Regions from separate parts of the Neorhizobium sp. NPDC001467 genome, predicted to be linked through region 1. Evidence: predicted binding sites of a transcription regulator. Region 1 holds the regulator's gene; each other region holds the start of a gene.
The links. Region 1 encodes LexA, which represses DNA repair genes until DNA is damaged. Its sites were predicted from a motif close to TGTTCNNNNTGTGTTCNG; they were not measured.
Positions count from the first base shown of each region.

Region 2: the regulator LexA is predicted to act here: its motif matches at 2,357-2,374, upstream of ACQKKX_RS04165 (ATP-dependent helicase).
Region 3: the regulator LexA is predicted to act here: its motif matches at 3,788-3,805, upstream of uvrA (excinuclease ABC subunit UvrA).
Region 4: the regulator LexA is predicted to act here: its motif matches at 3,624-3,641, upstream of ACQKKX_RS16955 (DNA recombination protein RmuC).

Region 1 is NZ_JBNNPS010000003.1:208,337-213,690, reverse strand. It holds gene ACQKKX_RS09510 (FtsB family cell division protein) at 1-75, opposite strand, end outside; gene eno (phosphopyruvate hydratase) at 256-1,530, opposite strand; gene kdsA (3-deoxy-8-phosphooctulonate synthase) at 1,671-2,519, opposite strand; gene lexA (transcriptional repressor LexA) at 2,758-3,477, shown strand; gene ACQKKX_RS09490 (ComEC/Rec2 family competence protein) at 3,458-5,354, opposite strand, start outside.
Region 2 is NZ_JBNNPS010000001.1:838,521-843,874, reverse strand. It holds gene ACQKKX_RS04175 (efflux RND transporter permease subunit) at 1-909, opposite strand, end outside; gene ACQKKX_RS04170 (efflux RND transporter periplasmic adaptor subunit) at 933-2,108, opposite strand; gene ACQKKX_RS04165 (ATP-dependent helicase) at 2,416-4,923, shown strand; gene ACQKKX_RS04160 (metallophosphoesterase) at 4,965-5,354, shown strand, end outside.
Region 3 is NZ_JBNNPS010000011.1:110,369-115,722, forward strand. It holds gene ACQKKX_RS18300 (DUF72 domain-containing protein) at 1-702, opposite strand, end outside; gene uvrA (excinuclease ABC subunit UvrA) at 746-3,667, opposite strand; gene ACQKKX_RS18310 (single-stranded DNA-binding protein) at 3,950-4,516, shown strand; gene ACQKKX_RS18315 (MarC family protein) at 4,904-5,354, opposite strand, start outside.
Region 4 is NZ_JBNNPS010000009.1:126,803-132,156, forward strand. It holds gene dapE (succinyl-diaminopimelate desuccinylase) at 1-618, shown strand, start outside; gene ACQKKX_RS16935 (hypothetical protein) at 602-1,195, shown strand; gene truA (tRNA pseudouridine(38-40) synthase TruA) at 1,211-1,966, opposite strand; gene fmt (methionyl-tRNA formyltransferase) at 1,966-2,928, opposite strand; gene def (peptide deformylase) at 3,000-3,512, opposite strand; gene ACQKKX_RS16955 (DNA recombination protein RmuC) at 3,674-4,894, shown strand; gene ACQKKX_RS16960 (ribokinase) at 4,951-5,354, shown strand, end outside.

The sequences.
Region 1 (5,354 bases):
GGAGAGAAAAGCGACCGTGATGGCCGGAAGGACAAACCGGCCCAGTTTTCTTGGCTTATGCTGCTTCGTCCACATGCTCGTCTCGACATCCCGTCACGCAATAATCAGACAGACATTCGCAGAACTTGCTTAAGCAATCGTTGACCATGTCTCGCCGGCTTCGCGCTGCGAAAAAGCCCGCGACCTGAGGCGCGGGCTCCGACGGCTGGATGCAGGGACGGTTGGTTGCGGGTGGGCCTCGCGACCCTGGCAATATCAGCCCTTCAGGATGGAGCGGCCGGCATAGATTGCCTGCGGGCCAAGCATTTCCTCGATGCGGATCAGCTGGTTGTACTTCGCCAGACGATCCGAGCGCGACAACGAGCCGGTCTTGATCTGTCCGCAATTGGTGGCGACGGCGAGATCGGCAATGGTCGAATCTTCGGTCTCGCCCGAACGGTGCGACATGACGGCGGTGTAACGCGCCTTATGTGCCGTCTCGACGGCGTCGAGCGTTTCGGTCAGCGAACCGATCTGATTGACCTTGACGAGGATCGAGTTTGCGGTGCCCATCTTGATGCCGTCGCGCAGACGGGCCGAGTTGGTGACGAACAGATCGTCTCCGACCAGTTGCACCTTGTCGCCGATCTTGTCGGTCAGGTACTTCCAGCCAGCCCAATCGTCTTCGGCCATGCCGTCCTCGATCGAGATGATCGGGTAGCGACCGGCGAGTTCCGCCAGGTAATCGGCCATGGCTTCCGGCTCGAGCGTGCGGCCCTCGCCTTCCATCTCGTACTTGCCGTTCTTGAAGAATTCGGTCGAGGCGCAATCCAGGGCAAGGAACACGTCCTCACCCGGCTTGTAGCCGGCCTTTTCGACAGACTTCATGATGAAATCGAGCGCTTCCGGCGCGCTCTTGAGGCCCGGCGCAAAGCCGCCTTCGTCGCCAACATTGGTATTGTGACCCTGAGCGCCGAGTTCCTTCTTCAGGACATGGAAGATTTCCGAGCCGATGCGCACGGCATCCGCCAGCGTTTCCGCACCAACCGGCAGGACCATGAATTCCTGGAAATCGATGGGGTTGTCGGCATGGGCGCCGCCATTGATGATGTTCATCATCGGGACCGGCAGGACGTGGGCGGCTGCACCGCCAATATAGCGGTAAAGCGGCAGGCCGGACGATTCGGCGGCAGCCTTGGCGACGGCAAGCGAGACGCCCAGAATGGCGTTGGCGCCAAGGCGTGACTTGTTCGGCGTGCCGTCGAGCGCGATCATGGTCTTGTCGACATGGATCTGGCTTTCGGCGTCGAAACCGCCAATGGCGTCAAAAATTTCAGTATTGACGGCCTCCACGGCCTTCAGCACGCCCTTGCCGCCGTAACGGCTGCCGCCATCGCGGAGCTCGACGGCTTCGTGCGCGCCGGTAGAAGCGCCCGAGGGGACGGCGGCACGGCCCATCGTACCGTCTTCGAGATAGACGTCGACCTCAACGGTCGCGTTGCCGCGGCTGTCGAGGATTTCGCGGGCAATGATATCGGTAATGGCGGTCAATGGTCTCTCCTCAGGTTGACGTCATGCGGTCACTGAAAATGGCTCACATTCAATGACAGGGCAATTACAGGTCGGCTCTTTTACAGCCCGGATGTGTCGGCTTTGGATGGGGGCAAGGGGTCACATACCGCCCCCGCGCCTTATGCAGCCTTGGCAATGGCATCGAGCGCCAGCAGCTTCTCAAGCAGCTTCGGCATATCCTTCAGATGCACCATATTGGGCCCATCCGACGGTGCATTATCCGGATCCTCATGGGTTTCGATGAAGACGCCGGCAACACCGACCGCCACTGCGGCGCGCGCCAGCGTTTCGACGAATTCGCGCTGCCCCCCGCTCGAACCGCCCTGCCCACCCGGCTGCTGCACGGAATGGGTTGCATCGAACACGACGGGCGAGCCGAGCGACGCCATGATCGGCAGCGAGCGCATGTCGGACACCAGCGTATTGTAACCGAACGAGGCGCCGCGCTCGCACAAAAGGACGTTGCCATTGCCGCTTTCCGTGAACTTGGCCTGTACGTTCTTCATGTCCCACGGTGCCAGGAACTGGCCCTTTTTGACATTGATGGCGCGGCCGGTCTTTGCGGCAGCGACCAGAAGATCGGTCTGACGCGACAGGAAGGCTGGGATCTGCAGAATATCGACCGTCCGGGCAACGACCTCGCATTGCTCTTCGGTGTGAATGTCGGTCAGCACCGGAAACCCGAATTCCGCCTTGAGATCGGCAAAGATTTCCATCGCACTTTCCAGCCCGATGCCACGCTTGCCGGCAATCGAGGTGCGGTTGGCCTTGTCGAACGAGGATTTGTAAACGAGGCCGATGCCGAGCTTTTCGCACAGTTCCGACAGCGTGCCAGCGATCATGAAAGCATGATCCCGGCTTTCCATCTGACAGGGGCCGGCAATGAGCGAGAGCTTCTTGCTATTGGAAAACAGGACCTGCTTGGCCCCCTCGCCGACGGTTACTTCGGCCTTGGCGCTGACAGCCATGTTCACTCCTCAAAAGCACGTCAAATATCCAAGCATGGGATCACGGCTGATGTCGTGGTCGCCTTGTTCGTAACCGCGTCATTAGCAGCAAGCATCGCGCATGTCACGGCAAGATAGATCATCCCGCCCTTTGCGCAGAAAGCTACGGCTTTGCCGCTCCCAATTTTATGCTCTTGCGGAACACACATGGAACATATAGTGTCTGTTCTGGATTTGTTTCCGATTCAAGGACCCGGCCATGCTCACCCGCAAACAGCAGGAACTGCTTCTGTTTATTCACGAACGGATGAAGGAGTCCGGCGTTCCTCCGTCTTTCGACGAAATGAAGGATGCACTGGACCTGGCGTCCAAATCGGGCATTCATCGATTGATCACGGCGCTGGAGGAACGCGGCTTCATCCGGCGTCTGCCGAACCGCGCCCGTGCGCTGGAAGTCATCAAGCTGCCGGAGGCCTATAATAGCGCGCCGCAGCCGCGCAAGCCTTTCGCACCAAGCGTCATCGAAGGCAGTCTCGGCAAGGTGGCACCGGTAAAGCCGGCCACGTCACCGCCGGCCGTCAACGATCGGATGTCGGCAACCACCGTGCCGGTGATGGGGCGCATCGCAGCCGGTGTGCCGATCTCGGCAATCCAGAACACGACGCATGAAATCGCCGTGCCGCCGGAAATGCTCGGTAACGGCGAGCATTATGCTCTGGAAGTGCGCGGCGATTCGATGATCGAGGCCGGCATTCTGGATGGCGACACCGTCATCATCCGCAACGGCAATACCGCAACGCCGGGCGATATCGTCGTGGCGCTGGTCGATGATGAAGAGGCGACGCTCAAGCGGTTCCGCCGCAAGGGCGCATCGATTGCACTCGAAGCTGCCAATCCCGCCTATGAGACGCGTATTTTCCCGCAGGAACGGGTCAAGGTGCAGGGAAAGCTGGTCGGCCTCATTCGCCGCTATCATTGAAATCGGTTGCGCCGACGAGGGACCGCAGCGGTTCCTGCAGGCCCGCGTCATACAGGTTGCGTCGCCAGTCATAATGGCGGTGCCTGTCCCATGATCGGGCCGCACCGGCTTTGGCCGCAGCCACGGACCATCCGCGCGGATCGGCGGATCGGTTGAAACGAATTTCGAGCGCGCCTGTGCGTCTCAGCGCCTCACCATTGATCATCATTGCGCCGGATCGGCAGCGTGGGTAACGGGCACGCGCAGCGATGACGACCTGCGCCACATCGCAGGCCGCTCCGGCAAATCGCGCATCCTCCACTACGGCAATTGTCGGACCATTGGGCGGATGCGCTACGCACCATGAGCGCCCGGCGCAGGTAAAGGCGTTTGCTCCGGTAGCGAGTGCCTTTTGCATCGACTGCCGAGCACGGGTGATTTCTTCCGGTGTCAGTGGCGGCCGACGCGTGGCTGGCGCTTTCGGCGTCGCGCTTACCCCGAACTGATCCTTGACCTCTCCGGTCGCCGTTGGCGTAACTTCCGCCTTGGCCCCCGCGCTGGGCTTTGGCGCCATCACGGACTTGGTGCCGACAATGGGCTTTGACGCGATGTCTGCCTCGGCTCCTGTGCCGACCACGTCCACCGTCACAGGAGCGCCCTCCGTTCCGGTCGCTTCGCGGTTCCCGGCTTCTCCGTCTGTCAAGGTCACGCTAAGTCCCGGTTCGTTCCCTCCTGTCAACATTGCAGTGGATGCAACGGAGACGGCGTTTGTCGTTTTCGTACCGGGCGTCGCCTCCTGTGCGGGCGCCTTTCGCACATCGGTCGGTCGCTGCGGCCTGGGTTCAAAGGCTCGGGATTGTATGGCCACGGCCTTCGAGGCGCCTGGTTCCGAGACATCAAGCAATGTCGGGGGCGTGGCCTGCGGCAAGGAAAGAGCATGTTTCCATTGCGCATAAATGAAGTTCGGTGGGCGCGTGCGGCTAGCTGCCACTTCGCCCGCATTTAGAATGGCGACAAGGCTGGCATCCTCGGAAACAAGGAGGTCGGGCGCCGGCTCCCGCCTGGCCTGCCACGACAGCAACAATGCGGCGGCAACCACCGGAAGCCCGATGACGGACAGGCGGGTGCGCGGCAGGGTGAGCACCAGGAAACCGAGCGTTGCGACCGGAAGGAAGGCCGCGGGTTGGCGGCCGACGGAGACATCGCCACCCCAGCCGGCGACCGTCTTGGCAATGATGATGACACCGTCGAGCCCCGTTCCCATCACCTGCAGGAACGGCCCATCCAGCCCGACCGGCATCAACAGCATTGCGATAAGGCCGAATGGCATGACCACGAAGGAGACGAACGGCATGGCCGCCAGATTGGCGGCCAGCCCATAAGTGGCGACGCGGTGGAAATGGTCGATCGAGAAGATCGCGGTCGACAGGGCGCCGATCAGCGAGGTCACAAAGACGCCGGCAAACAGGCTGCCGACCGCAAATACCGGTTTCAACGCCGCCGGGCGCCAGGGCGGGTCGTCGTCATCGGCGCGCCCTCGGCTCCAGGCGGAATAGCCGGCGACCAGCGCAACGGTTGCCGCAAACGACATCTGGAAGCTGGGGCCCAGGATCTCGGAGGGCGACAGTGCGAGAACGATGAGAGCCGAAAGCGCCACATTGCGCATGCTGATCGCAGGCCTGTCGAAAAAGACGGCGATCAGCATGATTGCCATCATGATATAGGCGCGCTCGGCCGACACGCCGAAGCCGGAGATGAGATAATAGCCGGTCGCCATCACAAGCGCGGCTGCCGCTGCCAGTTTCTTGACGGGGAACGCCTGCGCAAACGCCGGCATGAGGCCGAACAGACTGCGCAGGCCAACGAAGAAGATACCGGCCGCCAGCGCCATGTTCAGA
Region 2 (5,354 bases), on a different contig from region 1:
GGAAATGTTCAGGGTGTTCGACTGCGCTTGGCGCAGGACACCGAGACCCACGCCCGGGACGCCGTTGGACCGCAAAGCGGTGGTGCCGTCGTCCGGACCGAGCATGACGGTCGCCACGTCGCGGATGCGAACATTGTCGCCGATCAGGACGTTTTCGAAATCGTGCGGCGTTGTGAGATTGGCGGTGGCGCGGACGATGATATCCTGCGTCGAGGATTCCAGTGATCCGGCCGGCACATCAAGTGCGGCGGTCGACAGCGCGTTGGAAAGATCGGCGATCGTCAGCCCGCGGCCCGCCAGCGCTTCCTGGTCGACATCGACACGAAAAACCTTTTCCTGATCGCCGTAGAGCTCGACATCGGCGACACCGTCGACGGCCGCCAGACGGTCGGAGATTTCATTATCGACCAGAAGCGTCAGATCTTCCATCGACAGCGTCGTGGAAGTGACGGCGAGACGCATGATCGGCTGGCTGTCGCTGTCGGCCTTGATGATGCGGGGTTCGTCGGCATCCTCCGGCAACTGGTTGGTGACGCGACCCAGCGCATCCCGCACGTCGTTGGCGGCCACCGCCAGATCGGCCGTGTCGCTGAATTCCAGCGTGACGCGGCTCTGGCCGAAATCGGAAACCGAAGAAATGGACTTAAGGCCGCTGACGCGAGCGACTGCGCCCTCGATGACGTCGGTGACTTCCTGGTCCATCGTCTGGGCCGAGGCGCCGTCATAGGTGGTGCGCACGCTGATGACCGGTTGGTCGACGTCCGGAAGTTCGCGCACTTCGATACCGACGAGGGCCGCCAGACCGGCGACCACCAACAGCGTGTTCAAGACGGCAGCGAGCACCGGGCGACGCACGAACAATGCCGTGAAACTCTTCTGGCTGTCAGCGCTTTTGCCGTGGCCGGACATGTGTTCGCTCTCGTCGTTGATGCTCATCGGCTGGCGACCTCCGGCGTCTTTTCACCGGCCACGCGCACCGTGCCGTTTTCGCGAACACGTTGCAGGCCTTCGGTCGCGACCATGTCGCCCTCCTTCACGTCCCCGGCGACGAGAATGGCGTCGGGATTGCGCTGAATGATGCGCACGCGGGCCTTCACCGACTTCTTGTCGACGATCTGCCACACGAACGAGCCCTTGCTGTCCCACTGGACCGAAAGCGGATCGACGGAGGCATAGGTTTCGCCGGGAAAACGCATCGTTACGCCGAACGACATGCCGGCGCGCAGAAGATCGTCCTCGTTGTCGATCTTGGCCCGGATCCGGATGGTGCGGCTGGCCGGATCGACACGGTTGTCGACCGCCTCGACTTCGCCCTCGAACACGCGGCCCGGACGCGAGGCGGACGTCGCCTCGACCGGCATGCCGACCTTGACCTGCACGGCAAACCGTTCCGGCGCCCAGAAGTCCACCAGCAATTGCTCGCGGTTATCCAGCTGAACGATATTGCTCGTGGTGGTAACGTTGTCGCCGATATTGACAGCCACGATGCCGACAATGCCATCGATCGGCGCCACCACGGAACGGCGCTTCAATGCCAGTTCGGCATTGGTGAGCGTCAGCTGCGCGGTTTCCTTGGCGATCTGCGCATCGAGAACCTCGAGACGCGAAAAGCTCTTCAGCGCCGAATAGCTGTCCGACTTTTCGCGGGCGCTGCGCAGCACGACCTGTGCCTGATCGCGCACGATGATCTGCTCATCATCGTCGAGCTGGGCAAGAACCGTGCCCTTGCGGACGCGATCGCCCGACTTCACGTGAATTTCGTTGATGGTCCCGGAGGCCTGCGGCATGACGATGACCGACTGGATAGCCTCGCCGCTGCCGATTGCCGACAACTGGTCGTTGACAACACCCTTACCAACGGGGCGTGTAGCGACCAGAACCGTTTGCTGCCCACCGCCGCCGCGTTGGGTCCCGGCTGGCGCCCTGCTGCCGGAGGACGGCTCCGCCGAGACGGGTTCGCTGACGGCCGGATTGATCTTGGCGACGGCGCCTTCGGGAACACCCATCGCAACCAGCGTACGGCCGGCGTCTGCCGACAGCCACACCCAGAGACAGAGGCCTGCAAGCAACATCGCCGCCGAGATCACGAGCTGGTTTCCGATCCGCATGCATTTCTCCGGCATTCAAGGTAAGTAGGCAGGTCGCACGGCTACAATTATGTTCGCTTCGGCCGTTCCGCGCAATGCTTCGCAGCCGACCTTACCGATTTGTAACCTCGCGAAATTGCAAGCATATGTCGGCTGCGGATGTCCGCTTGGAAAACTACGGGCGGCTATGACCATCACCCGCCCGGCGCCAGCGGTTTTCACTTTACCCGGCGCCGGGTCTGAAAAAGTCCACAGTCACGGCGCAGCGTTGGAATGAAAGCAGAACATCTTTCTGGCCTTTCGGTTCCGAATCACTACATTGGCGCCCATGAGCAATAGTTTCGACGATATTCCGTTCTTCGATGAAGAGCCGGAACCCCGCCGCCAGCCGCAGCGCGGCCGGACTGAGGATGCCGCCAGCCCAGCCGCGGGCGGTCTTGGCATCGCGGCGCGCGCAATGGCCGCCCGCGATCAGAACCGGCCTTCCATCGACTACCTGTCGGGCCTCAACCCGGAACAACGCGAGGCTGTCGAGACGACAGACGGCCCAGTCCTCGTTCTCGCCGGTGCCGGCACCGGCAAGACGCGCGTGCTGACAACCCGCATCGCCCATATTCTGGCGACCGGAAAAGCATGGCCGAGCCAGATTCTTGCTGTCACCTTCACCAACAAGGCGGCACGCGAGATGAAGGAGCGCATCGGTGTTCTCGTCGGCGGCGCGGTGGAAGGCATGCCGTGGCTGGGCACATTCCATTCGATCGGCGTGAAACTGTTGCGCCGTCATGCGGAGCTGGTAGGCCTTCGCTCGGACTTCACCATTCTCGACACCGACGACGTCGTGCGGCTGATCAAGCAGCTGATCCAGGCCGAAGGTCTCGACGACAAGCGCTGGCCGGCCAAGCAGTTCGCGGGCATGATCGACGGCTGGAAAAACAAGGGGCTGCTTCCGCCAGACATCCCGGAAGGCGATGCCCGCGCCTTTGCGAACGGCAAGGGCCGCGAGCTCTACGCTGCCTATCAGGCGCGTCTGCGCACGCTGAACGCCTGCGATTTCGGCGACCTTCTGCTGCATCCGATCGCACTGTTCCGCAAGGCGCCGGATCTGCTCAAGGAATATCACGAGCGCTTTCGTTACATTCTGGTGGACGAGTATCAGGACACCAACACCGCGCAGTACATGTGGCTGAGGCTGCTTGCGCAGCGGCCGAAGGGCGTTCCGCAGAATGTCTGCTGCGTGGGTGACGACGACCAGTCGATCTATGGCTGGCGTGGCGCCGAAGTGGACAATATCCTGCGCTTCGAAAAGGATTTCGTCGGCGCCAAGGTCATCAAGCTCGAGCGCAACTATCGCTCCACGGAGCATATTCTCGGCGCTGCCGGTCATCTGATCGCCCACAATGAAGGACGCCTGGGCAAGACGCTGTTTACCGACCGTCAAGAACCGGATGACGAGAAGGTGCAGGTGCACGCCGCCTGGGATTCCGAAGAGGAAGCGCGCGCAGTCGGCGAGGAAATCGAGCGGCTGCAACGCGGCGACAGCACCGATGGCAAGAAGCACGCGTTGAACGACATGGCGATCCTCGTGCGCGCCTCCTTCCAGATGCGCGAATTCGAAGACCGTTTCGTCACGCTCGGCCTCAATTACCGCGTCATCGGCGGTCCGCGCTTTTACGAGCGTCTCGAAGTGCGCGATGCGATGGCCTATTTCCGCCTCGTCTGCCAGTCCTCCGACGATCTGGCCTTCGAGCGCATCGTGAACACGCCCAAACGCGGACTAGGCGATACGACCATCCGTAACCTGCACGACTATGCCCGCACGCGCGACATTCCCATGCTTGCCGCAGCAGGTGATATCATCGAGACGGACGAGTTGAAGCCGAAGGCGCGCAAGGCGCTGTTCGACGTCGTCCAGAGTTTCAAGAACTGGCAGGAACGTCTTGAAACCGTTCCACATACCGAGCTGGCTGAACAGATACTTGAAGAGTCGGGCTATACCGACATGTGGAAGAACGACAAGTCGGCGGAGGCGCCAGGCCGTCTCGAAAACCTCAAGGAACTGGTCCGCTCGATGGAGCAGTTCGAATCCATGCGCGGTTTCCTTGAGCATGTTGCGCTGGTCATGGATGCGGAGACTAACGAGAACCTCGATGCCGTCTCGATCATGACGCTGCATTCGGCCAAGGGGCTGGAGTTCGACACCGTGTTCCTTCCCGGCTGGGAAGAAGGGCTTTTCCCGCACCAGCGCGCGCTGGACGAAGGCGGTCGCTCCGGCCTGGAGGAAGAACGTCGTCTCGCCTATGTGGGCCTTACACGCGCAAAACGCCGCTGCCATCTCTGGTTCGTCTCCAACCGGCGCATCCACGGCCTGTGGCAATCGACTATGCCATCGCGTTTCCTTGATGAATTGCCGCCGGCGCATGTCGATGTCGCCGAACCTTCCGATAGCAGCTATGGCGGCTATGGCGGGCGCGGCGGCTATGGCCAGTCACGCTTCGACAAGGCCGACCCCTTCGCCAATTCCTACGCAACGCCCGGCTGGAAACGCGCCCAGGCCAACAAGACGGATGCCACCCGCGACAATTGGGGTTCGCGCTCCGGCCATGCGGTCGAGCGTATCGGTTACGGTGAAACGGGGCCACGCGGCCGCATGATCGAAGGCGAACTCGTGGCCAAATCGGTCGCAAGCACGCCTTCGAAATTTGCCGTCGGCGACCGGGTGTTCCACATTAAGTTCGGAAATGGCAACGTGGCGGCGATCGAGGGCAACAAGCTGACCATCGAATTCGACCGCGCCGGGCAGAAGCGCGTGCTCGACGGCTTCGTCGAGAAGGTGTGACGCGAAAATAGAGAGCGAGGTCGGGCGTGAAAATATGGGTCATGTCCGATCTGCATCTGGAAGCGTCGCCTATGCGGCTGCCGTTGAAAATCCCGCAGGCGGATGTATGCGTCTGTGCGGGCGACCTGACCATCCACGGCATCGTGCCGAGCCTGCGCTGGCTCCATGATCATGTTTCCTTCCGCATGCCGGTGGTGTTTGTCGCAGGCAATCACGAATTTTACGACGCCGTTTTCCGCGACAGTCTGCAGGCTGCACGCGAGGCCGCACCTCTGCTTGATGACATCCATTTTCTCGACGGCGGTACGGTGACGCTTGGCGGTACTCTTTTTATCGGCGCGACGCTGTGGACGGATTTTGCGATGCTGGGCGATGCGCAGGCGGCCATGGCGCTCGCAGGCGAGCGGATGAACGATTACCGCCGCACTCTT
Region 3 (5,354 bases), on a different contig from region 1:
GCGGCCGTCATCGACCAGCGGCAGATCGGCGGGCACAGCGCCTGCAGCCCAGGTCTTGAGCCGGTCGGCCCACTTCTTCATATCGCTATCGTCGTAACAGGTGGGAATATCGTCCGAGCCCTTTTGCAGGCGCGCATACACGAAGTCGGCAGTAACATCCGCAATCATGGGATAGTCGAAATGGTCGGCGCAGACGGGAGCGACGTTGTACGTCTCCAACAGCGCGACGAATTCCGGCACTTTGAAACTCTCGTGGCGCACTTCGACGACATGGCGCAACGGCAGACCTTCGAGCGTGTCCGGCAGCAGTTTCAGGAAGGCTTCGAAATCCTGCGGCTCGAACTTTTTGGTAGGCGCAAACTGCCACAGCAGAGGCCCGAGATGATCGCCGAGCTCGACCAGCCCTTGGCCGAGGAATTTATCGATCGATTCACCCGCCTCGGCGAGAACCTTGCGATTGGTCGTGAACCGGCTGGCCTTGAGGGAAAAAATAAACCCATCCGGCACTTCCGACGCCCATTTGGCAAAGGTTTCCGGTTTCTGCGAACCGTAATAGGTTCCGTTGACCTCGATCACAGAAAGCTTGCTGGACGCATATTCCAGCTGGCGTTTCTTCGCCAGCTTCTCGGGGTAAAACGTGCCTTCCCATGCATCGAAGGTCCAGCCACCAATCCCGGTGCGTATCGTGCCGTTCTTGCCCATCAAATCCCCCAGACAGTAGCTAATGCACGTGCGTCGCGGCGGATCACTCCGCCGCTTCGACCTTCCTGGCCGGCCGTCGTTCCAGCAGTTCCTTCAGGAACTGACCGGTATAGGACCGCTTCTCCTTGACCACCTGTTCCGGCGTGCCCTGCGCGACGATCTCGCCGCCGCCCGTGCCCCCTTCGGGACCGATGTCGATCACCCAGTCGGCGGTCTTGATGACTTCGAGATTGTGTTCGATCACAACAACGGAATTGCCCTGGTTGACCAGTTCATGCAGCATTTCCAGCAGCTTCGCCACATCATGAAAATGCAGGCCCGTCGTCGGTTCGTCGAGAATGTAAAGCGTGCGACCGGTCGACCGCTTCGACAATTCCTTGGCGAGCTTGACGCGCTGCGCCTCGCCACCCGAAAGCGTGTTCGCCTGCTGGCCGACCTTGATGTAACCGAGGCCGACATCGAACAGCGCCTGCAGCTTGTCGCGCACGGCCGGAACGGCAGAGAAGAACTCCACGCCTTCCTCGACCGTCATGTCCAGAACGTCGGCGATTGACTTGCCCTTAAAATGCACGTCCAGCGTTTCGCGATTGTAGCGTTTGCCGTGGCAGACATCGCAGGTGACATAGACGTCGGGCAGAAAGTGCATTTCGATCTTGATGACGCCATCGCCCTGGCAGGCCTCGCAGCGACCGCCCTTGACGTTGAACGAGAAGCGGCCCGGCGCATAGCCGCGCGCCTTGGCTTCGGGCAGGCCGGCAAACCAGTCGCGGATCGGCGTGAAGGCGCCAGTATAGGTGGCGGGATTCGAACGCGGTGTGCGGCCGATCGGCGACTGGTCGATATCGATGACCTTGTCAATGTGTTCGAAACCGTCGATGCGGTCATGTTCGGCCGGAATTTCGCGCGCGCCCATGACGCGGCGCGCCGCAGATTTGTACAGCGTCTCGATGAGGAAGGTGGACTTGCCGCCACCCGATACGCCTGTGACGGCCGTAAAGACGCCGAGCGGAACGGCCGCCGTGACATTCCTAAGGTTGTTGCCACGCGCGCCGACAACCTTGATTTCCTTGCCCTTCTTGGGCTTGCGGCGCTCGGCAGGTACAGCCACGCCGAGCTTGCCGGACAGGTATTTCCCGGTGAGGGATTTCGGATTGGCCATGACTTGCTTCGGCGTGCCTTCGGCAACGACGGTCCCGCCATGAATGCCGGCAGCGGGACCGATGTCGACGACATAGTCGGCCGTCAGGATCGCATCCTCGTCATGCTCCACGACGATCACGGTATTGCCGATATCGCGAAGATGTTTCAGCGTTTCGAGCAGGCGGGCATTATCGCGTTGGTGCAGGCCGATCGACGGTTCGTCGAGAACATAAAGAACGCCGGTGAGGCCCGATCCGATCTGCGATGCCAGCCGGATGCGCTGGCTTTCGCCGCCCGACAAAGTGCCGGAATTACGTGACAGACTGAGATAATCAAGGCCGACATCGTTGAGAAACTGCAGACGCTCGCGAATTTCCTTGAGGATGCGGACCGCAATCTCGTTCTGCTTGGCGTTCAGATGGTCGGGCAGGGCGGAGAACCAGTCGCGCGCCGTCTTGATCGACATCTCGGTGATCTGGCCTATATGCAGCTTGTTGATCTTCACCGCGAGGGCTTCGGGCTTGAGCCGATAGCCGGCGCAGGCCGGGCAGGGCGCTGCCGACATATAGCGCTCGATCTCCTCACGCGCCCAGGCACTGTCGGTCTCTTTCCAGCGGCGCTCGAGGTTCGGCACGATGCCTTCGAATGTCTTGGTCGTCTTGTAGGAGCGGGCGCCGTCGGCGTAGCTGAATTCAATCTTCTCCTCGGTGCCCTGCAGAATGGCTTTCTGTGCCTCTCTGGACAGCTTTTCCCAGCGATCGGACAGTTTGAAGCCGAACACCTTTCCCAGCCCTTCGAGCGTCTGGTTGTAATAGGGCGACGAGGATTTCGCCCATGGCGCAATGGCGCCGTCCTTCAGTGTGCGACCGGGTTCCGGCACGATCAGGTTTTCGTCCACCTTCTGCTGCGAGCCGAGACCGTCGCAGGTCGGGCAGGCGCCAAAGGGATTGTTGAACGAAAAAAGGCGCGGCTCTATTTCCGGGATGGTGAAACCGGAGACCGGGCAGGCGAATTTTTCGGAAAACAGCACACGCTCATGGGTCTCGTTGAGCGACTTGTTGGCCGAACCGCCGGCCGCCGTTTCGCTGGCGGGCAGCGGCTTGTCGGCAAATTCCGCGATTGCCAGCCCGTCGGCGAGTTTCAGCGAAGTCTCGAAACTGTCGGCCAGGCGGGCGGCAATATCGGCGCGCACGACCAAGCGGTCGACGACGACGTCGATATCGTGCTTGTACTTCTTGTCGAGCGGCGGCACGTCGGCGATTTCGTAGAACTGGCCGTCGACCTTGACGCGCTGAAAGCCCTTCTTCATCAGCTCGGCGAGTTCCTTTTTGTACTCGCCCTTGCGACCGCGGATCATCGGCGCAAGGATGTAAAGGCGGGCGCCTTCCTCGAAATCGAGGACGCGATCGACCATCTGGCTGACCGTCTGACTTTCGATCGGCAGGCCCGTCGCGGGCGAATAGGGAGTGCCGACGCGCGCGAACAGGAGGCGCATATAGTCGTAGATTTCGGTCACGGTGCCGACAGTCGAGCGCGGGTTGCGGGAGGTCGTCTTCTGTTCGATCGAGATTGCGGGCGACAGGCCGTCGATCTGGTCGACATCCGGCTTCTGCATCATTTCGAGGAACTGCCGGGCATAGGCCGACAAGCTCTCGACATAGCGCCGCTGGCCTTCAGCGTAAATCGTGTCGAAGGCGAGAGACGACTTGCCCGACCCGGACAGGCCGGTCATCACGATCAGCGAGTTTCGGGGCAGATCGAGATCGATACCCTTGAGATTATGTTCACGCGCGCCACGAATGGAGATCGTCTTGAGTTCGCTCATTGCCAAAGCCTGATGGGAGGGATGGCTCCCTATGTAGTGACTGAAATTCAGGTGTCGAGGTGGAAACGACACCATGCGCAGGTCGTTCCCGATTCCGTTGACTTGACTATAGGAATAAACTAGAACAAATAAAGAACAATTTTTGAGGGGACCGAAACGCGAATTGCCGGTTCCGACTTTTGCTTGTGGATTACCGTGCTCGAGGTCGCATCGCACCGCCCGGATAGTCTAAGGTGACCCATTGAATTTGAGCCGCGCTGGCGGCGGACGAGGTGATTTATCATGGCAGGTAGCGTCAACAAGGTGATCCTGATCGGCAATGTCGGCGCCGATCCCGAAATCCGTCGGACCCAGGACGGCCGTCCGATCGCCAATCTGCGGATTGCCACGTCGGAAAGCTGGCGTGACCGCAATTCCGGCGAGCGCAAGGAAAAGACCGAGTGGCACAGCGTCGTGGTATTCAACGAGGGGCTCTGCAAGGTCGTCGAACAATATGTGAAGAAAGGCGCCAAGCTTTATATCGAGGGCGCGCTTCAGACCCGCAAATGGCAGGACCAGCAGGGGCAGGATCGGTATTCGACTGAAGTCGTGCTGCAGGGGTTCAACTCGACCCTGACAATGCTTGACGGGCGCGGCGGCGAGGGCGGCGGTGACCGTGGTGGTTATGGCGGCGGTCGCGGCAGTTCCGCCGGTGGCAATGATTACGGTGGCGGCGGCGACTTTGGCGGCGGTTACGGTGGTGGCGGAGACGATTACGGTCGTCCGTCCGGCGGCGGCAACCGCGGCGGCCAGTCCTCCGGCGGTGGCGGTGGTTTTTCCCGCGATCTCGACGACGATATTCCGTTCTGATGATAAGGCGCCGCGAGGCGCCTTTTTCGTGATCAGTGTAGGAAGGTGCGGGTCAGGACGGTACGGCGAAAGCCTATCATGCCGGTCACCACGAGACGGCTATGTGGGGAACGTACTGGCCCTCATCCACGACGTCTTCGCGACTTCCCGGATTGACGGCGTAGCCGTGGCAGCCTGGTCTGTCGGCGTAGCAGAGGCAATCTCAACCTGACTGATCTCCCCGCGCTCCAGTGCTTGTGCCGGTCATCTGTTCGCCCTCTTTGGCGGCTTTCCTGGTGGACGCGATCTCCCAGCGCATTCTCGAGATGAGCGAACATGCAGCCAACACCTCACCCTGCGTCGTCACGCAGCGGCAGTTCGTAAGATCGCCCATCGGGGGTGAGAGGCCTATAGATTGAAGGCCGAACGGATACCGTCCACGGCGAACTGTACCGAAAGCGCAGCAAGGATAACGCCGAGCAGGCGTGTCAGCAGGGCGCGGCCTGTGATGCCGAGAAACCGATCCAGGGCAGGGGCGATCATCAGCGCCGCGAAGACGGCCAGCATGGAGACGCCGAGAACGGCAATCAGGATGGCGCGATCGAGCGGCGCGCTGAAGCTGCCGGCCAGGAGCACGGTCGCCGAAATAGCGCCAGGCCCGGAAATCAGAGGCAGGGCCAGCGGAAAGATCGCGATGTTGCGGATGTGATCCACCGTCACCGCCGTCTCGGAGGTCTTCTCCTTGCGATCATTGCGGCGTTCAAAGATCATCTCGAAAGCGATCCAGAACAGAAGCAGGCCGCCCGCGATACGGAAGGCGCCCATGGAAATCCCGAGAAAACCGAGAAGCTGCGCGCCC
Region 4 (5,354 bases), on a different contig from region 1:
GTTCACGGCCTACAGGGCCATGCCGCCTATCCTCATCTTGCCGACAATGCCGTGCGCGGTGCGTTGTCCCTGGCAGCGTCCCTGATGGACCCGCCTTTCGATACCGGAACGCCGGAATTCCCGGCCTCCAATCTGGAGGTGACGACGCTCGATGTCGGCAATCCGGCGACCAATGTCGTGCCGGGAAAGGCCACATTCGCCTTCAACATACGGTTCAACGATCGCTGGACCGCCGATACCGTGAAAGCGGAGATCATGCGCCGCATGGATGCGGCCGCCCGCGAAAACCCGCTGCGGCCCGGGCGCGACGCCATCCGTCACGAAATCAGCTGGGCAGACCGCCCCAGCCACGTTTTCCTGACCCGCAACGATGCGCTGATCGGCTCGCTTGCCGCCTCCGTCGAAACTGTCACCGGCAGGCGTCCGAAGCTCTCGACCACCGGCGGCACCTCGGACGCCCGTTTCATCAAGGACTATTGCCCGGTGGTGGAATTCGGTCTTGTCGGCCAGACCATGCATATGGTGGATGAGCGCGTGGCGGTCGCGGATCTGGAAACACTCACCCGCATCTATGGGGATTTCATTCGCCGGTGGTTTGCCGATGCCGTCATTTGCTGAAATCCAATTCTATGTTTCCGGCCTTTGGCTGCTGGTCAAAGGCGATGCCGAGGGGTTCCGCCGGCTCGACCTTACCGAGCGCGGCATGAACCGTTCGTTCTGGGCGATCATCTGGTGCCTGCCGCCCATGCTGGTTTCGTGGAATTCGATGCGGCTGTCGTTTCTCGAAACATCACCGCCCGATACGCAGGCCGGGCCGCTCTATTTTCTCAAGCTTGCCCTGATCGACGGCGTGAACTGGATCGTGCCGCTGATCCTGGTGGCGTTTCTGTGCCTTCTACTGGGCCTTCGCAGCCGGTTTGCCGCCATCGTCGCCGCGTCCAACTGGCTCGCGGTGCCAATCACTTACGGCTATGGCTTTCTCATCCTCGTCGCCTTCTTCGTGCCGGGCAGCGAGGGACTGGTCGTCCTGTTGTGGTTTTTCCTGCTGCTCGCACTGGTATTTTCGTTGTCGCGCGTCCTGCGGATGATCCTCGGTCCCCAGCCGCTGACCGTCGCCGCCATGGCCATGACGCTGATCATTCCCTCGCTGTTGCTTTCTGACGCGTTGCAGACGTTTCTCGGCGTCGTGCCTTAAGCGGCGAATGCCGCCTCACGCGTCGCCCGGGTATTCCACCTTCATGAAATAGAGCCCTTCGGGCGGCGCGACCGGGCCGCACTGCTTCCGGTCGCGGGCTTCGAGCGCGGCACGCACGTCACGCGCCGTCATCTTGCCCTCACCCACCACTTTAAGCGTGCCGGCAAAGGAGCGTATCTGGTTGTGGAGAAAGCTCTGGGCACTGGCGCGAATTTCGATCAGGTCTCCGAGGCGGGTGACATCCAGCCTATCCAGCGTACGCACCGGATTCTTGGCCTGGCAATGGGTGGAGCGGAAGGTCGTGAAGTCGTGATGGCCCACCAGTTCCTGCGCGGCTGCATGCATGGTTTCGTGGTCGAGATCCCTTGCGACCCACCAGGCCCGGCTCTTCTCCAGCGCCAGCGGCGCCGGGCGGTTGAGGATGCGGTAGAGATAGTGCCGCTTGAGCGCCGAAAAGCGCGCGTCGAAAGTCTCATCGACGGCCGCGACCTCGACGATCGACACCGCTTCCTGCGCCATCATCAGATGGGCATTGACGGCGTTGCGCAACTTGTAGGGCTGCCAGTCCCGCGCCAGGTCGGCATGGATGACCTGACCACGCGCATGCACGCCCGAATCCGTGCGACCTGCACCGCGGATCGAGATGGTCTCGCCGGTCAGCGCGAGGATCGCCTTCTCGATCGCCGACTGCGCGGAATGGCCGTTTTCCTGGCGCTGCCAGCCGACATAGGCGGTACCGTCATATTCGACGGTCATGCGGAAACGGGGCATCAGACGACCCCGACTATCGCCGGCATCGGCAGAACCGTGCCCGCAGCGATCGGTGTGCCGCGCCGGAAGTCGGCAGCATCGAGCGGTTTGCCGCCGGCCTTCTGCAGACGATCGAGACGAACCGCGCCGTCAGCGCAGGCAATCCGCAACGGTTCGCCATCCAGAACCTCGCCAGGCTGCCCTTGTCCTTCGGCGAGGGCAGACGCGAGGACCTTCACCCGTTCAGGCTTGCCGTTGACGTCCAGCTCGAACCACGCACCCGGAAAGGGTGACAGTCCCCGGATGTGGTTATGGACGTCGCGCGCCGGCTTCGAAAAATCGATACGGGTTTCGGCCTTGTCGATCTTGGCGGCGTAGAGAACGCCCTCTTCCGGCTGAGGCGTCAGCGGCAGGTCGTCGGCTTCAAGCTTCTCCATGGCTTCCACCATGGCGCGGGCACCGACCCGCATCAGCCGGTCATGCAGTTCGCCAGCCGTCATTGCCTCGCCGATCTCGACTTCCTTCGTCAGAGCCATCGGCCCGGTGTCGAGGCCTTTCTCCATCTTCATGACGATCATGCCGGTCCTGTCGTCGCCGGCCATGATGGCGCGCTGGATGGGCGCGGCCCCGCGCCAGCGTGGCAGAAGCGAGGCGTGACCATTATAGCAGCCGAGCCGTGTGCCTTCGAGAATGGCGACCGGGAGGAGCAACCCGTAGGCGACGACGACGGCGACATCGGCGTTGAATGCCCGGAACGTCTCGCGGTCTTCCTCGGCCTTGAAATTCAATGGCGTCAGCACCGGAGTGCCGAGCAGTTCAGCTGCCTGATGCACCCGCGACTTGGTAAGATCAAGCCCGCGCCGGCCCGCCGGGCGTGGCGGTTGACTGTACACGGCGACGATCTCGTGCCCGGCCTCCTTCAAGGCCCGCAGCGTCGGCACGGAAAAGTCCGGCGTACCCATGAAGATGATGCGAAGAGACATGGTCGAACCCGTCGTTGGTCATGGGCATGGTGGGACCGAAGCACTGTCACCCCGATCCTGAAGCGCCGCAGTCAGACCTTGGCCTTGGCGGCCTTGGTGAATTTCTTGATCACCATCTCGCGTTTCAGCCGCGAAATATGGTCGATGAAGAGAACGCCGTTCAGATGATCCAGTTCGTGCTGGAAACAGGTCGCCAGCAGGCCATCGGCTTCGAGCATGTGCTCCTTGCCGTCACGACCGATATGTTTCACCGTCACGGTCGCCGGGCGTTCCACCTCGGCATAATATTCCGGGATCGACAGGCAGCCTTCCTCGTAGACCGAACGATCATCCGAGGATTTCACGATTTCCGGGTTGATGAACACCATCGGCTGGGCCGGATCGCCTTCCTTGGCGATATCGATCACCAGAAGACGGCGCGGCACACCGATCTGGATCGCGGCAAGGCCAATGCCGGGCGCGTCATACATCGTCTCCAGCATGTCGTCGGCAAGCTTCAGCACCTCGTCGTCGACACGTTCGATGGGAGCGGAAACCGTGCGCAGCACAGGGTCGGGCAGGATAATAAGCGGCTTGATCGTCATGGCCTTCCCATTATCCCATCTTGTCGAACTGGAAAACAAAAATTGCATTCCGTGCCATGACCGGCGTGCGTGAGACGAAAAGCGGCCCCACTCGGATTGGACGCAGTTCTTTGTTCCTGTTTTGATCTTTCCAGGCTGCACAAATGTGCTAGGCTTGAGAAATGCAAACCCAACAGTCTCTCTCGGCAATGCTCTTCGCCAATCCCCTCCTAGCGGCAACAGCCGGTTTCGCCGTGCTTGTGTTCCTGTTCACTCTCGTGCTTCTGGTATCCGGTCGGCGCGCTTCCGTTCGCGAGCGGGAGGAAACGGCGCGCCGGGCGATGGAAGCCGATGCCCGACTGGGTGAGATGTTGAGGCTTCAATCGGAAATGCAGGGGCGGATGGCAGCCATGGGAGAGGCGCTTGGCCATCGCCAGGCGGAACTCAACCGCGCCGTCAACCAGCGTCTTGACGGCATGAGCCACCGGCTGGGAGCAACGATCACCGAGCAGACGAAATCCACCCACGACAATCTGCGCGCCCTGCAGGAACGGCTGGCCGTGATCGATGCCGCGCAGAACAATATCCAGACGTTGGCCAAGGATGTCGTCGGGCTGCAGGCGATCCTTTCCAACAAGCAGACGCGCGGCGCCTTCGGTCAGGGGCGGATGGAAACGATCGTTGCCGACGCCTTGCCGCAGGGGGCCTACGGGTTTCAGACCATGCTTTCCAACGGCACGCGGCCGGATTGCACGATTGCCATGCCCAATGGCGCACCTCCGCTCGTTGTAGATGCGAAATTTCCGCTGGAAGCCTGGAACGTGTTTCGCGAGGCGACCGACGCGGATCTGCGGCGCAATGCCGGCCAGCAGTTTCGTCGCGATCTTGAAGTTCACATCAAGGACATTGCTGAAAAATACCTCATTCACGGCGAGACCCAGGATACCGCCTTTCTGTTCGTGCCGTCAGAATCGATCTTTGCGGAGATCCATGAACATTTCGAAGGCGTGGTGCAGAAGGCGCAGCGCGCACGCATCGTCATCGTCTCGCCCTCGCTGCTGATGCTGTCCATTCAGGTCATCCAGGCCGTACTGAAGGACCAGCGCATGCGCGAACAGGCCCATCTGATCCAGGGCGAAGTGGCACTTCTGATGGAAGACCTCGGTCGGCTGGACGAGAGGACGCGGAAATTGCAGAGCCATTTCCTGGCTGCCCAGAAGGACGTCGAGCAGATCCTCACCTCTTCCGACAAGCTGAACCGTCGCGGCACAAGGATCAGCGCGCTGGAGCTTGAGGCTCCTGCCCCGCATCAGGCGGACGGGGAGAGCGCCAGGCTACAGCCGAAATCAGGGATCGAGAACCGCACTGGCCTTCTCAAGCTGAGAGTGGTTGACGAGGACTAACGCGGTCGGGCAGTGTCCGCCGCAGATTTTTGCTCCAGAACGCGCGCAGGCATGTCATGATCACTGTTCTCGGCTCCATCAATATGGACCTTATCGCCACCACGCCGCGTCTGCCGCAGCCGGGTGAAACCGTGGCCGGCACCGGCTTTGCCACAGCCGCCGGCGGCAAGGGCGCCAATCAGGCACTGGCGGCACGGCGCGCAGGCAGCGGCGTGCGCATGGCCGGTGCGGTGGGAGAGGACGAATTTGCCGGGCCGGCTCTGGAACTGCTGGATCAGGCCGGCGTCGACCTGACCGCCGTTGCCCGCAGCGATGCTCCGACCGGTACGGCGCAGATTCTGGTCGGCGGCGACGGCGAAAACATGATCGTCGTCGTGCCGGGCGCAAACGGCACGATCGACGACGATCAGGCACACAGGGCGGTCGGCACGATGAGGGCCGGAAGCCTGTTGATGCTACA